One region of the Paraburkholderia sp. JPY465 genome, then DNA from elsewhere that is predicted to be linked to it. Evidence: predicted binding sites of a transcription regulator. Region 1 holds the regulator's gene; each other region holds the start of a gene.
The links. The regulator LexA, encoded in region 1, represses DNA repair genes until DNA is damaged. The targets are predictions, from matches to a motif close to ACTGTATNNNNATACAGT.

Region 2: QFZ94_RS17170 (PA0069 family radical SAM protein) is a predicted target of LexA. The motif match lies at 2,207-2,224, and genes of this name have one in related genera.
Region 3: imuA (translesion DNA synthesis-associated protein ImuA) is a predicted target of LexA. The motif match lies at 2,616-2,633, and genes of this name have one in related genera.

What each region holds. Positions count from the first base shown of each region.
Region 1 is NZ_JBNDMT010000003.1:1,608,889-1,613,218, forward strand. It holds gene cysT (sulfate ABC transporter permease subunit CysT) at 1-596, opposite strand, end outside; gene QFZ94_RS21985 (sulfate ABC transporter substrate-binding protein) at 755-1,801, opposite strand; gene lexA (transcriptional repressor LexA) at 2,114-2,764, shown strand; gene QFZ94_RS21995 (hypothetical protein) at 2,867-3,211, shown strand; gene QFZ94_RS22000 (DUF2939 domain-containing protein) at 3,389-3,946, shown strand; gene QFZ94_RS22005 (universal stress protein) at 4,018-4,330, opposite strand, start outside.
Region 2 is NZ_JBNDMT010000003.1:557,493-561,822, reverse strand. It holds gene QFZ94_RS17180 (PQQ-dependent sugar dehydrogenase) at 1-297, shown strand, start outside; gene QFZ94_RS17175 (TM2 domain-containing protein) at 495-962, shown strand; gene QFZ94_RS17170 (PA0069 family radical SAM protein) at 998-2,149, opposite strand; gene QFZ94_RS17165 (Lrp/AsnC ligand binding domain-containing protein) at 2,294-2,782, opposite strand; gene QFZ94_RS17160 (D-amino acid dehydrogenase) at 2,963-4,249, shown strand.
Region 3 is NZ_JBNDMT010000005.1:22,250-26,579, forward strand. It holds gene ligD (non-homologous end-joining DNA ligase) at 1-1,109, opposite strand, end outside; gene QFZ94_RS32785 (hypothetical protein) at 1,112-1,321, opposite strand; gene QFZ94_RS32790 (hypothetical protein) at 1,510-1,806, opposite strand; gene imuA (translesion DNA synthesis-associated protein ImuA) at 1,883-2,596, opposite strand; partial or broken gene QFZ94_RS32800 (SOS response-associated peptidase) at 2,825-3,513, shown strand; gene QFZ94_RS32805 (hypothetical protein) at 3,584-3,979, shown strand.

The DNA.
Region 1 (4,330 bases):
AGCGCCGGGAACACGGCCGGCAGCACGACGCGGCGAAACGTGAGCCAGCGCGACGCGCCGAGGCACGCGGCCGCCTCCTCCTGCTCGCGCTCGAACTCCTCGAGCACCGGCTGCACCGTGCGCACGACAAACGGCAGGCCGATGAACGTCAGCGCGACCAGCACGCCGACCGGCGTGAACGCGATCTTGATGCCGAGCGGCGCGAGGAACTGGCCGATCCAGCCGTTACCCGCATACACGGCCGCGAGCGAAATGCCCGCGACCGAGGTGGGCAGAGCGAACGGCAGATCGACGACCGCATCGACGATGCGCTTGAACGGAAACCTATAGCGCACCAGCACCCACGCGACGAGAAAGCCGAACACCGCGTTGATCAGCGCGCCGCCGAGCGCCGAGAAGAACGTCAGCCGATACGACGCGAGCACGCGCGGCGACGTGACCGCGCGCACGAACTGGTCCCAGTCGAGCGTCGCGGTTTTCAGAAAGGTCGCCGCCAATGGAATCAGCACCACGAGGCTCAAATAAGCCACCGTGATGCCGAGTGTCAGGCCAAAGCCGGGCAATGCGCTCGGCTTGCGGAAAGTCAACGTGGTCATGCTGGATACTCGTTCATGGTTGATGCTCGCGGTTGTTCGTTTTGCTGTGTTGCCGTACTGCGGTGTTGCCGCCCTGCTGGCCACCGGACCCCGGTTAGCCGAAAGCGCGCCCACTGGGCGCGCTCTTTTGCCTGTGCCTGTGCTTCAGGCCGTGGTTGTTACTGCGGCTGATAAATCGAATCGAACACGCCGCCGTCCGCGAAATGGGTCTTTTGCGCGTTGGTCCAGCCGCCGAACGAATCGTCGATCGTGTACACCTTCAGCTTCGGAAACTTCGCGGTCAGATCGGCCGGCACCTTGTTCGATCGCGGACGATAGAAATTGCGTGCGGCGATCTCCTGGCCTTCCTCGCTATACAGGAAGTTCAGATACGCGTCCGCCAGCTTGCGCGTGCCGTGTTTGTCGACGACCTTGTCGACCACCGCGACCGGCGGCTCGGCCAGAATGCTCGCCGACGGCACCACGATTTCGAACTTGTCCGGGCCGAACTCCTTCACCGACAGGAACGCCTCGTTTTCCCACGCGATCAGCACGTCGCCGATATCGCGCTGCACGAAGCTGGTGGTCGCGCCGCGCGCGCCCGAATCGAGCACGCCGGCGTTCTTGTACAGCTTGCCGACGAACTCCTTGGCCTTCTGGGCGTTGCCGCCCGGCTGATGCTCGGCGTACGCCCAAGCGGCCAGGTAGTTCCAGCGCGCGCCGCCCGAGGTCTTCGGATTCGGCGTCACGATCGACACGCCCGGCTTCACCAGATCGTCCCAATCCTTGATGTGCTTCGGGTTGCCCTTGCGCACCAGAAACACGATCGTCGACGTGTACGGCGATGCGTTGTCCGGCAGACGCTTCTGCCAGTTCTTGTCGACGAGCCCCTTGTTCGCGATCGCGTCGATGTCGTAAGCGAGCGCAAGCGTCACGACGTCGGCCTGCAGACCGTCGACCACCGAGCGGGCCTGCGCGCCCGAGCCGCCGTGCGACTGCTTGAAGGTGACGGCTTCGCCGGTCTTGGCCTTCCATTCCTTGCTGAATGCCTGATTGATGTCCTGATACAGCTCGCGGGTCGGATCGTAGGACACGTTCAGCAGCGTGGTGTCGGCGTGCGCGACACCGCTTGCGCCCAACATGCCGAGCGTACCCGCCGCGCCGACGGCAAGCGCCGTGATCAGTTTTCTGGTTCGAGCCGCAAGCCCCGTATGCCGATGGTTCATTTCAGTTTTTCTCCGCGTGATGGTCCGCTGATAAGCGTCTGGTGTCGTTTTGCGTCGCGGTCACGTGCACATGAGCGCCAACCCGGAAGCCAGTCTATCGAAGGGCTTTCATCATTAAAAATAATGTTTCCTCATTTTTTAATGCCCAAAAGTGGTAACGGCAGACGCGCCGGCTGTTCCGACGCCGAAAACGCCGCCATGTCGCCGATAAACGACGCCCCAGCGCGCCCCTTGCGCCGAACTTAAAGTAAAGCTTGAAATGCGCCGAATACTGTATAAAAATACAGTCACCTGTTCATACATACAGTGGCCATGACAAAACTCACCGCACGACAGCAGCAGGTTTTCGATCTGATCCGCCGCGCGATCGAACGCACCGGCTTTCCGCCCACTCGCGCGGAAATTGCCGCCGAACTCGGTTTCAGTTCGGCCAATTCCGCGGAAGAGCATCTGCGCGCGCTGGCGCGCAAGGGCGTGATCGAACTGGCGGCCGGCGCGTCGCGCGGCATCCGCCTGCTGTCCGGGCAGGAGGATGCGCCGCACCAGTTCACGCTGCCACATGCGGGCCTGATGCAGTTGTCACTGCCGCTGATCGGCCGGGTCGCGGCGGGTAGCCCGATCCTCGCGCAGGAACATATCTCGCAGCACTACGCGTGCGACCCGGCGCTGTTCTCGAGCAAGCCCGACTACCTGCTGAAGGTGCGCGGCCTGTCGATGCGCGACGCGGGCATTCTCGACGGCGACCTGCTCGCGGTGCAAAAGCGCAGCGAAGCGAAAGACGGCCAGATCATCATTGCGCGCCTTGGCGACGACGTGACGGTCAAGCGTCTGAAGCGCCGGCCGAACGGCATCGAGCTGATCGCCGAAAACCCCGACTACGACAACATCTTCGTGGAAACCGGCAGCGCGGATTTCGCGCTCGAAGGGATCGCGGTCGGGCTGATTCGCCCCAGCGAGTTCTGATCCTTCGCTGTTGCCGGAACGCTCGCGCCGGTTTGTCCGACCCAAGCCGCATTAACGCCCGCATTACGCCGCGCATTTAAGCTGCATCGTCTGGAGAGACTCATGGAACGCCTTGCCCGTCTGCTGCCTTTTCGCCAGTTCGGCCGTCTGCGCCATCTGCGCAAGCTCACGCCTTGCGCGCCGATCGAGGCGCCCGCGGCGCGCACGCCGTCGCTGTTCGACGTGACTGCCGAAGCTTGCGGTCTGCCGTCGTCGTTGCCGGCGTTTGCGCGCGTATCGCTGAATTCGGCGCTGAATATCGCGGAGCCCGCGCGCCGCGCACCGGTGCGGGTCTATCATGGACCGTCGCGACTGATCATGGTCGGCACGGTCGACGCCGTATGCCGTATGATCGATCGTTGCATAGCCGACGAAGCCAACGTGCACGGCGCGGTGTTCGAAGCCTGAGCGAATTCTGAACACGCATGCAATAAGCACTTCGGATGTTCAGAGATTCGCGTGGGATGGGATCGTTTCGACCTCGCCGTGGTCGACGTTAGATCATCACTGACGTGGAGTCCCATTCGATGACCATTCCGAAACGCACAGGGCAGCGCCACCCGGCCGCTGCTGATCACGCTGATCGTGGTGATCGTGATTGCCGCGCTGGGGTTTATTTACGCGTCGCCGTATCTCGCGGTGAACAATCTGAAACGCGCGGCAGACGCGCGTGACGTGCAAACCGTCAATCAGTACGTCGACTTCCCCGCGCTACGCGATAGCCTGAAGCAGCAGGTGGGCGCGATGCTGACGCGCCGGCTCGAAGCGGATGCCGGCAACAAGATGGCCACGATCGGCGCGGTGATCGGCGTGACACTGATCGGCCCGCTCGTCGATGCCTATGCGACACCCGACGGCGTCGCGGCACTGCTGAACGGCATGCCGCCGCGCGGCACACCGGGCGAGCAACCGTCCGCCCCACCAGCCGCGGGCGGTGAAGCGCCGGCCGCACCATCCGCGGGCGACACCCCCACGCAGGCAAGCGCGCCGCCGCCCGGGCGTCAAAGCACGGCCGGCTACCGGAGTCTCAACGAGTTTGTGGTCACGTACCGGCGCGGCGAAGGCAACGCGAACTATTCGGCCATCTTCCGTCGCGAAGGTCTGGTCACGTGGAAGCTCGCGGCGATCAATCTGAACGAGTGAGGTTCAAGCCGTGAACTGAAGGGATGCGCGGGCTGGTCATTGCGGCCAGCCGCGTGTCAGGTTTGTTCGAATTACGCCGCGGCCGCCTGCTGCTGCTCCTGCGCGGAAGAGCACGCCACCAGAATGCTGCACGACACGCGGTCGAGCAGCGGCGTGTTGCCCGCCCCCATCCACCACCGCGACAAACCGGTCCGGCAGCGATGACCCACCACCACGAGGTCAACGTGCAACTCGTTGGCAAGATTGGCGATCTCGTCGATCGGATGACCAAATGCGAAATGCCCCTGCGCGTTCACGCCTCGCTCGGTCAGCCAGTTCACGCCCTCCTGCAGAATTTCGCGGGCCGTTTTTTCGAAGCTTCCGCAGGCCACATCGGTCAATAAG
Region 2 (4,330 bases), 1.1 Mb from region 1:
CTTGGCATGCGCTTCTACGACGGCCCGATGTTTCCGGCCGACTACCGCAACAACATCTTCATCGCCCAGCACGGCTCTTGGAACCGCAGCAAGAAGGTCGGCTACCGCGTGGTGCGCGTGATCACCGACCCTGACGGCAGCCACGCACGCCAGCAAGTCTTTGCCGAAGGCTGGCTGCAACCCGGCGAATCGGTGTGGGGCCGTCCCGCCGACGTGCTGCCGCTGCCGGACGGTTCGCTACTGATCAGCGACGATACCGCCGGCGCGATCTATCGCGTCACATATTCGACGCCGTAGCGCGCGGATGCATGCGCGTGTGGCTGAGAGGCTGCACCAGTCTTCAGCCAGGTCCGGCGCGTTTCGCCACCGCGCTTTCAGCGCGGGTGCTCGCCCTCAACGTGACCACCCGCCCGCCGCAGGCGTAGAATGCGCGTCGGTCCACGTCCTGCGGCGCGCCGCTCCTTTCGACCGCCTGTCACTCTGCCCACGCGTTCATGTCCACCATTGCCTCGACCTCCCCGCGCTTCAGATCCAAGACGCTCACCGCCGCGCTGGCGTTCCTGTTCGGCAGCCTTGGCGCCCACCGCTTCTATCTGCATGGCATGCGGGACATCTTCGGCTGGGCCCATCTGCTCGGCACGCTGATCGGCACTCCCGGCGTGATGCTGCTGATCGCGACCGAGCGCGCGTCGATCCTCGGCTGGGTGCTCGCGTCGATCGGCGCGGTTTCGCTGTTCGCCGCGTTTCTGGCCGCGCTCGTCTACGGGCTACGCCCGGATCGGAAATGGGATGCGCAATTCAACGCCCACACGCAACGCAAAAGCCGCTCCGGCTGGACCGTTATTTTCGTCGTGATCTTTTCGCTGCTGATCGGTGCGTTTCTGCTGATGACCGGTCTCGCGCTCGCATTTCAGACCTACTTCGAAAGCCAGGTCGAAGCGGCCAAAGCAATTTCGCAGTAACGCACCGTAGCGGGACCAGCAGGTATTCCCGCACGCTAGAAAAGCCTCAGTTGCGGATTGTCGCGAGCCGGTTCGCTTGCCTGCTCGGCGCGCGGCGACTCGATCCGGCGAAACTGCGACATGTCGAGAATGCCGCGGTCACGTCCGCTCAGCCCCAACCGGCGCGCGGCCTTGTGAAATCGCTGCTTGAGCAGATCGGCCCATAAGCCCTCTCCCTTCATGCGGGTCGAGAACGACGAGTCGTAATCCTTGCCGCCCCGCATGTCGTGCACACGGTGCATCACGCGCTCGGCCCGATCCGGGAAGTGTGCGCTCAGCCAATCCTTGAACAGCGGCGCGACCTCCCACGGCAATCGCAGCACGATATAGCTCGCGTTGCTGGCGCCCGCTTCCGCGCATGCCTCGAGCACGCGCTCCATGTCCGGTTCGGTGACGAACGGGATCACCGGCGCGATGCTGACGCCGACCGGAATACCCGCCTCGCTGAGGGTACGGATCGTGCGTAGCCGGCGCGACGGCGTGGCTGCACGCGGTTCGAGCGTGCGCGCGATGTCGGCGTCCAGCGTGGTGATGGTGATCGCCGCCATGAATTGGCCGCGCTCCGCCATCGGCGCGAGCAGGTCGATGTCGCGCTCGATCAGCGACGACTTGGTGATCGCCGCGAACGGGTGATTGCGCTCGCTGAGCACCTCGATCACCCGCCGCGTAAGCCGCAAGTCGCGTTCGGCCGGCTGCCATGCATCTGTCGCGACGCCGAGCGCAATCGGCTCGGGCACATATGATTTCTTCGACAGTTCCCGCTCGAGCAGTTCGGGCGCGTTGATCTTCGCGTAGATGCGGCTCTCGAAATCGAGCCCCGGCGACAACCCGAGGTAGCTGTGCGTGGGCCGCGCGAAGCAATAGATGCAGCCGTGCTCGCAACCGCGATACGGATTCAGCGACACATTGAACGGAATGTCCGGCGACGCGTTGCGTGTGAGGATGGTTTTCGCGCGCTCCTCGAACACCTGCGTGCGCAGCACTTTCGGCTCACCGTCTTCGCCGGCCGCCTGCCAGCCGTCGTCGACGGCCTCGCGCTGGTCGACTTCATAGCGGCCTTGCAGGTTCGTGACCGCACCACGCCCCTTGCGAGGCGCCGGCGGCGCGATCAGAAATTCGGGAATGTCAGGGGTGTCGGGATCATCCACGGCGGGCCACGCAGAGCAAACGCAAACTGGAAGTGCAAAAGGAAAACGGCGCAAACACCTGTATAAATATACAGTGTTTACGCCGTTTGTCGAGCACTTCGTTGCCCGCGAGATGCGCGGCCAATCCCGTCAGCGATCGGCCACCTAGTCGGTCACCGCGATCGTCAGCGTCTCCTTGATTTCCTCCATCACCACATAGCTCTTCGACTGCACCGCCCCCGGCAACTGCAGCAGGATGTCGCCGAGCAGCTTGCGGTAATCGGCCATTTCGCCGATGCGCGCCTTGATCAGATAGTCGAAATCGCCCGATACGAGGTGGCACTCGAGCACCTCGGGGATCTTCTGCACCTCGCGCCGGAACTGGTCGAACATGTTGCCGCTCTTGTGATCGAGCGTGATCTCGACGAACACCAGCAGCGCCGCGCCCAGCTCGGCCGGGTTCACGCGCGCGTAGTAGCCGGTGATCACGCCGTCGCGCTCCATCCGCTTGACGCGCTCGATGCACGGCGTCACCGACAAACCGACCCGTTCCGCCAGGTCCTTCATCGCCATACGGCCGTCTTGCTGCAGGAGCCGCAGGATCTTGTGATCGAGCTTATCGAGAGCCCGCACGGGATGGCGCTGGGTACGCATGGTGTTTTTGCTGAAAATGATGAAAATACGATAACAAAACCTGCCTCACTGTTAATAGTATAGCGGTTAACACTGGGCAGACGGCATTTCACCTCACGTTGCAGCTCGTTGAATCGAATCAGATCGAATCCATCGAAGCGCGCGTTGCCCTCACTCAATTCTTGGATATCTGGAGCAGCTATGCGAGTCGTCGTTTTGGGCAGTGGCGTCGTCGGTGTAACGAGCGCGTACTACCTCGCGCGCGCCGGTCACGAAGTGACCGTCATCGATCGCGAGGCCGGCCCGGCGCTCGAAACCAGCTTTGCCAACGCGGGCCAGATCTCGCCGGGCTACGCGTCGCCGTGGGCCGCGCCGGGCGTGCCGCTGAAGGCCGTCAAGTGGATGTTCCAGAAGCACGCGCCGCTCGCGATCCGCCTCGACGGCACCGCATTCCAGCTGCAATGGATGTGGCAGATGCTGCAGAACTGCACGGCGCCGCGCTATGCGGTGAACAAGGGCCGCATGGTGCGGCTCGCCGAATACAGCCGCGACTGCCTGCAGGCGCTGCGCGCCGACACCGGCATCCAGTACGAAGGCCGCACCGGCGGCACGCTGCAGGTATTTCGCACGCAGCAGCAGTTCGACGGCGCAGCGAAAGACATCGCCGTGCTGCAGGAAGCCAACGTGCCGTACGAACTGCTGAGCGCCGACCAACTCGGCAAGGCCGAACCGGCGCTCGCCGCGGTGTCGCACAAGCTCACCGGCGGCCTGCGCCTGCCGGGCGACGAAACCGGCGACTGCCAGATGTTCACGACGCGCCTCGCGGCGCTCGCCGAGCAGCTGGGCGTCAAGTTCCGCTACAACACGCCGATCGACGCACTCGCGATGACGGGCGGCCGCATCGCCGGCGTGCAGTGCGGCGGCGAACTGGTGCGCGCGGATTCGTTCGTGGTCGCGCTCGGCTCGTACTCGACGCGCTTCCTCGACGGCATCGTGAAGATTCCGGTCTATCCGCTGAAGGGTTATTCGATCACCGCGCCGATCGTCGACTCGGCTGCCGCGCCGGTGTCGACCGTGCTGGACGAGACCTACAAGATCGCGATCACGCGCTTCGATGACCGGATTCGCGTCGGCGGCATGGCTGAGGTCGTCGGCTTCGACAAATCACTGCGCGAGGCGCGCCGCAAGACGCTCGAGCTTTCGGTGAACGACCTGTTCCCGGGCGGCGGCGACACGTCGAAGGCAACGTTCTGGACCGGTCTGCGGCCGATGACGCCGGACAGCACTCCGATCGTCGGCCGCACGCCGGTGCCGAACCTGTTCCTGAACACCGGCCACGGCACGCTCGGCTGGACGATGTCGTGCGGCTCGGGCCAGTTGCTCGCCGACCTGATGTCAGGCAAGCAACCGGCGATTCGCGCGGACGATCTGTCGGTGCATCGCTATCTCGGCGAGACGGCGGGCGAACATCGGCCGGCGTATGCGTGAGTTCTAGCGCGTGCGCTAACGCGGCATTGGCCGCAAGCGCACGCGGCAACAAACAGCAGCTGCAAAAACAAACGGCGCCTT
Region 3 (4,330 bases), on a different contig from region 1:
CCGTCACCGATGAGCCTGCTGAGACACGCACGCCGCGCCCAAAGCGGTACGTCGCGCAGGCTTAGCCCGTCCAGGTACATGAGGTCAAACACAAAGTAGACGATCTGTGCGCTCCGCCTTGCACTTAAGGCATTTTGCAAAGCGCCGAAGTCCGGTTTGCCATCGACAAGCACGACGATTTCCCCATCGAGCCATGCTGATGCGGTAACGATCTGGACGAGCTCGTGAACAATTTCCGGAAATTTCTTCGTCCAGTCCTCGCCCCCACGCGTGAAGAGCCGAATCCGTTCGTCCTCGATGCGGGCAAGCAGGCGATAGCCGTCGAATTTGGTTTCGACCAGCCACTGGTTTCCGGTTGGCAGCGTCGTAGCGAGCGATGCGAGCTGCGGTTCGATTCGCACCGGCATGGCTGCGCGCACCGCGCGAGAAAGATCGGGCGTCTGTCCGTGGGGTGCACTGGCGGACTCCGTACGGTCCTCGAGAAGGCCAAGTGGCTTCTCGATCACACTGTCGGGCAGTGCTGAGATGACGTCGTACTCGGCAAGGGGTTTCGACCATTCGTCGTGCTTCTTAAAAAGGATCCAAGCGTCCTGGCGGGTATCACGACCTGGCGTGCGCACGAGTTCCCAAAGACCGGCCAGTTTTTCGCCGTGCAGGCGGAAGACCAGCTTTCCCTGGCTCACGCCCTCTCGTGGGTCGCCCACGGGCTCCCATGTGCCCCTGTCCCAGACGACGACGTCGCCCGCCCCATAGTTTCCCGCGGGGATAGCTCCCTCGAATGAGGCATAGTCGAGCGGATGATCCTCGACGTGGACAGCCGTCCGCTTTTCGGCCGGATCGAAGCACGGTCCCTTGGGCACGGCCCATGACATCAGCACGCCGTCCAGTTCCAGTCGGAAGTCGTAATGCAGACGTCTCGCCCAATGCTTCTGGATGACAAACGACAGCGGCCCGGCCCGGCGCGCACGGCCGCGTTTAACTGGCGCCGGTTCGGGCGTCGCCTGGAAATTGCGCTTGCGCCCGTAGCGCGCCAACGCGGACCCGGCTTCGTCGGACGCCTCTATGGTGGGAGCACGTCGGGAACGGCGCTGGCGCGGCTCCCGTTCCATGTCTAGTCTTTCGCACCGAGTTCACTGTGCTTGTGGGAATGGGTTGCCCCGTGAACAAGCTCGTAAAGTGCGCCTTTGCCACTGCGCGTCGGCGGAAAGTGCTCGCCCTCAACACAGGTAACTTCGAACTGCGCACCGCCGTCTCCGTCGCGAACAACCTTGTAAATGCCCGACGTCTTGACGATCTCGCCGGGGCGATGTTGCTCTGCCATGATGAGCCTCCCTCAAATGGACATAATGGTTTCGCAAGAACCGTACCGAAACGAAGCGCGCTGGCCGACGGCGAGCCAGCGTGCGGTCGTCACCGGAATCGTCGGTGCCGGCGTCTGGGTCTTCTCACCCTCGCCATGCGCGAAATGATCCATCGCTCGGGCGGTGGATCCGTGAGGTTGAACGCCAATCATGGTGCCTTGCAATACCACGACTGCGCGTAGCTCACGCCGTCAATCTGCTCGATGCCGCTGAGCACGAAGCCAAGCGGCCCCATGTGCGAGAGCCGCACATCGAGTAGCAAATGCAGCGGTTGCGCATCCGCGGCGCCGCTCGTCTGGAAGCGCGCCACGTCGGTGTAGCGTCCGAGCTCCTGTGAGTTCTCCTGGCCAACGATCAGGTCGCCTTGGACCGGCACCGCGCTTTGGACCTCGTGCTTGCCGCGCTTCCTGCCACGTTGCCGCATCGGGGTGACAAGCATATGCATGGTTATCCAACCGTTTCTGTGGCCAAGGTTGTTGATCATCGCCTTCTGGCAGTCACCGCCCTGCCCTCGCCGCCTCTTAGTCCACCGTCTCGGGCTGCGGTGACTGAACCGGGGCGACCTTGCGCGCGGGACGGGTCATGCGGCCGTGCGGACTCAGCAAGACCGGTGACGGCTTGAGGACGAGGTCGAATGGCTCGATGCCGACCGGCCCTTTTCGCTTGATGATTTCGACGTTGATGCCGTTGACCGCGGGTCGCAGCGCCAGGCGCAGCGCTGCTGGCGAAGCGTCGTGCAGGGTGATGAGCGGCCGAAGCGCAATGAAGAGCACATCGGAGGCCTGCGCATGCAGCGACAGTCGCCGGAGCGAATCTGCGCGCATGTGCTGTTGCCATAGCAATACTGCACCGCATGTGTTCGCCTTCAGCACCTGTTCCGTCGCCCAAAGCGCGTCCGCCGCATTTTGAGGCTGCAGCGTCATCAGCTTGTCGACCGGTACCCCGATATACGAAAGTCCGATGACACCGGGATTGTGCGGCGGGTTGATGTTGATCAGCACGATCGGGCGTTTCGCTGCCGCACTGAGCGCCGGCTGAAGGAGGCGCAGTTCGCCGATCCCGGGCTGCGAGAGCAGCAACTCCGTCAGCGCACCGACGGGCCACCCTCCCCCGGGCAGTTCCCGCGAGAGGTGGTCATGTCCTGTGGACACAGTCCGTCCAGCCGAACGCGCGAGCTGGCTGGCTCGCCAGAGCGACGGATGGATTTCCTCGACGTGCCTCGGAAGCGCTGACATTTGGGGAGCTGGCAAAAATACTGTATGGATGTACAGTATATTACGCGCTTCTCTGTGTTGCAGCTACTTCCAAGTAGTGCCGGAACGTGTAGCATCGTGCGGACAACGTGCGTAGGCCCGTCCGGTTCGATGGCGGTCCGATGGATGCGAGCGGGCCCGGGGCGATATCTCACGGGCCTTTTTGCCGGCCAGCGGTGGCCAAACGTGGCGCGATATCGGAGAGAACTGATGTGCACCAGTTACGAAGCAAATCCTAACGACGCCTGGGACGCTTTTAGCTTGTTCCCGGAGCCCGACTTCGACTACAAGCGTGAGATCTACAAGGACTACTACGCGCCCATCTTCCGGCGCGGCGGCGACGCGTTCGAAACAGTTGGGGCTTCGTTCGGCATCGTTCCAAGGCGGCATATCCCTCCGGGCGTGAAGGCGTTCGATACGATGAACGCGCGTTCAGAATCAGTCGGGGAGAAACGCAGCTTCAGCGGCGCATGGAAGAATCTCCAACTCTGCCTTGTTCCATGTCGTGCGTTTTTGAACCGAACTACGAGACGGGCAAGGCGGTGCGTTGGAGAATCGGCACGGCAAGCGGCGATCCACTGGCAATCGCGGGGCTCTGGCGCTCCTGGAAGGAAGTCGACGGCTCGCATAACCTCTCGTTCACAATGCTCACGGTGAACTCAGATGAGCATCCGCTGATGAAGCGCTTTCATAGGCCCGGCGCAGAGAAGCGCTCCGTTGTCATCGTCCCGCCGGCGCAGTATGGCGATTGGCTCTCCTGCGGATCGACCGATGAAGCGCGCTCCTTTCTGAAGCTCTATCCAGTCGAAGCAATGCACGCGGAACCATACCCCCTTCCCCCGCGTAAATCGCCAGTGGCCGACAGACCCGGTGATCCGCAGCTGCCGCTTGTCGATTGAACGAGTACGTGAACTTGACTACCGTCTGTGCCGGGTATGCTGGTGCGAATGACATCCTGTTGATTGAATGATGAGCGCGAAGTTTCTGGTTGGTCGGTGGCAGTCCCCATGGGCGAGTGATCCATTTCTGAAGATCCGCATAGCGATTGAGATAGATGCGCGATCCGTCGTGATGGTGCACCACTTCGTCGAGCGCGCGTGGCGACGGTTCGGGCAGGACGAGAACGCATACGTACGCGAACTCATCATTGAAGAGATCGATGCGATCGTTGAGTGCCCGGAGGATTATGGGTTGAAAGCGACTGATGCCATATCCGCGGCATGGTCCGAGGCGGAATCGAACGCGCTGCTCGAGCTCCCGGAGGACGATGAAGAAGTGAATTCAGACGATAGGTCAGAGCATGCGTGCGCCTGCTGCGATCGATGGTACCGCGAACGTGCAGTGAGCGAATGTGAATGCCCCTAAATACGGAGTTTCCGACATGCGCAAGCGAGGTAACACCCATCTATCAACGAAGCGTGCTCTTTTTTGAACGTCATCCGGTGGGAGCAATGCACGCGGAGGCCCACCCTCTTCCTCCGCCGAAATCTCCGGTGGCCGATAGGACCAGCGATCCGCAGTTACCTCTTGTCGATTGAGCGCGATATCTCGCTCAGGCTGAAGTCGGCCACGAGCGGCCGGTAGAGGTCGTCGTCCAGTTCGGCTAACTGACGCCTCATCCGCCCTCGCTCAATGGCCGTTGTTCGGTACGCTAGTTGCCGCCGGCACTGCTGCAAGCGGCCAGGAGCGGTCATCAGCCGAAGTCGCCCAGGTTTG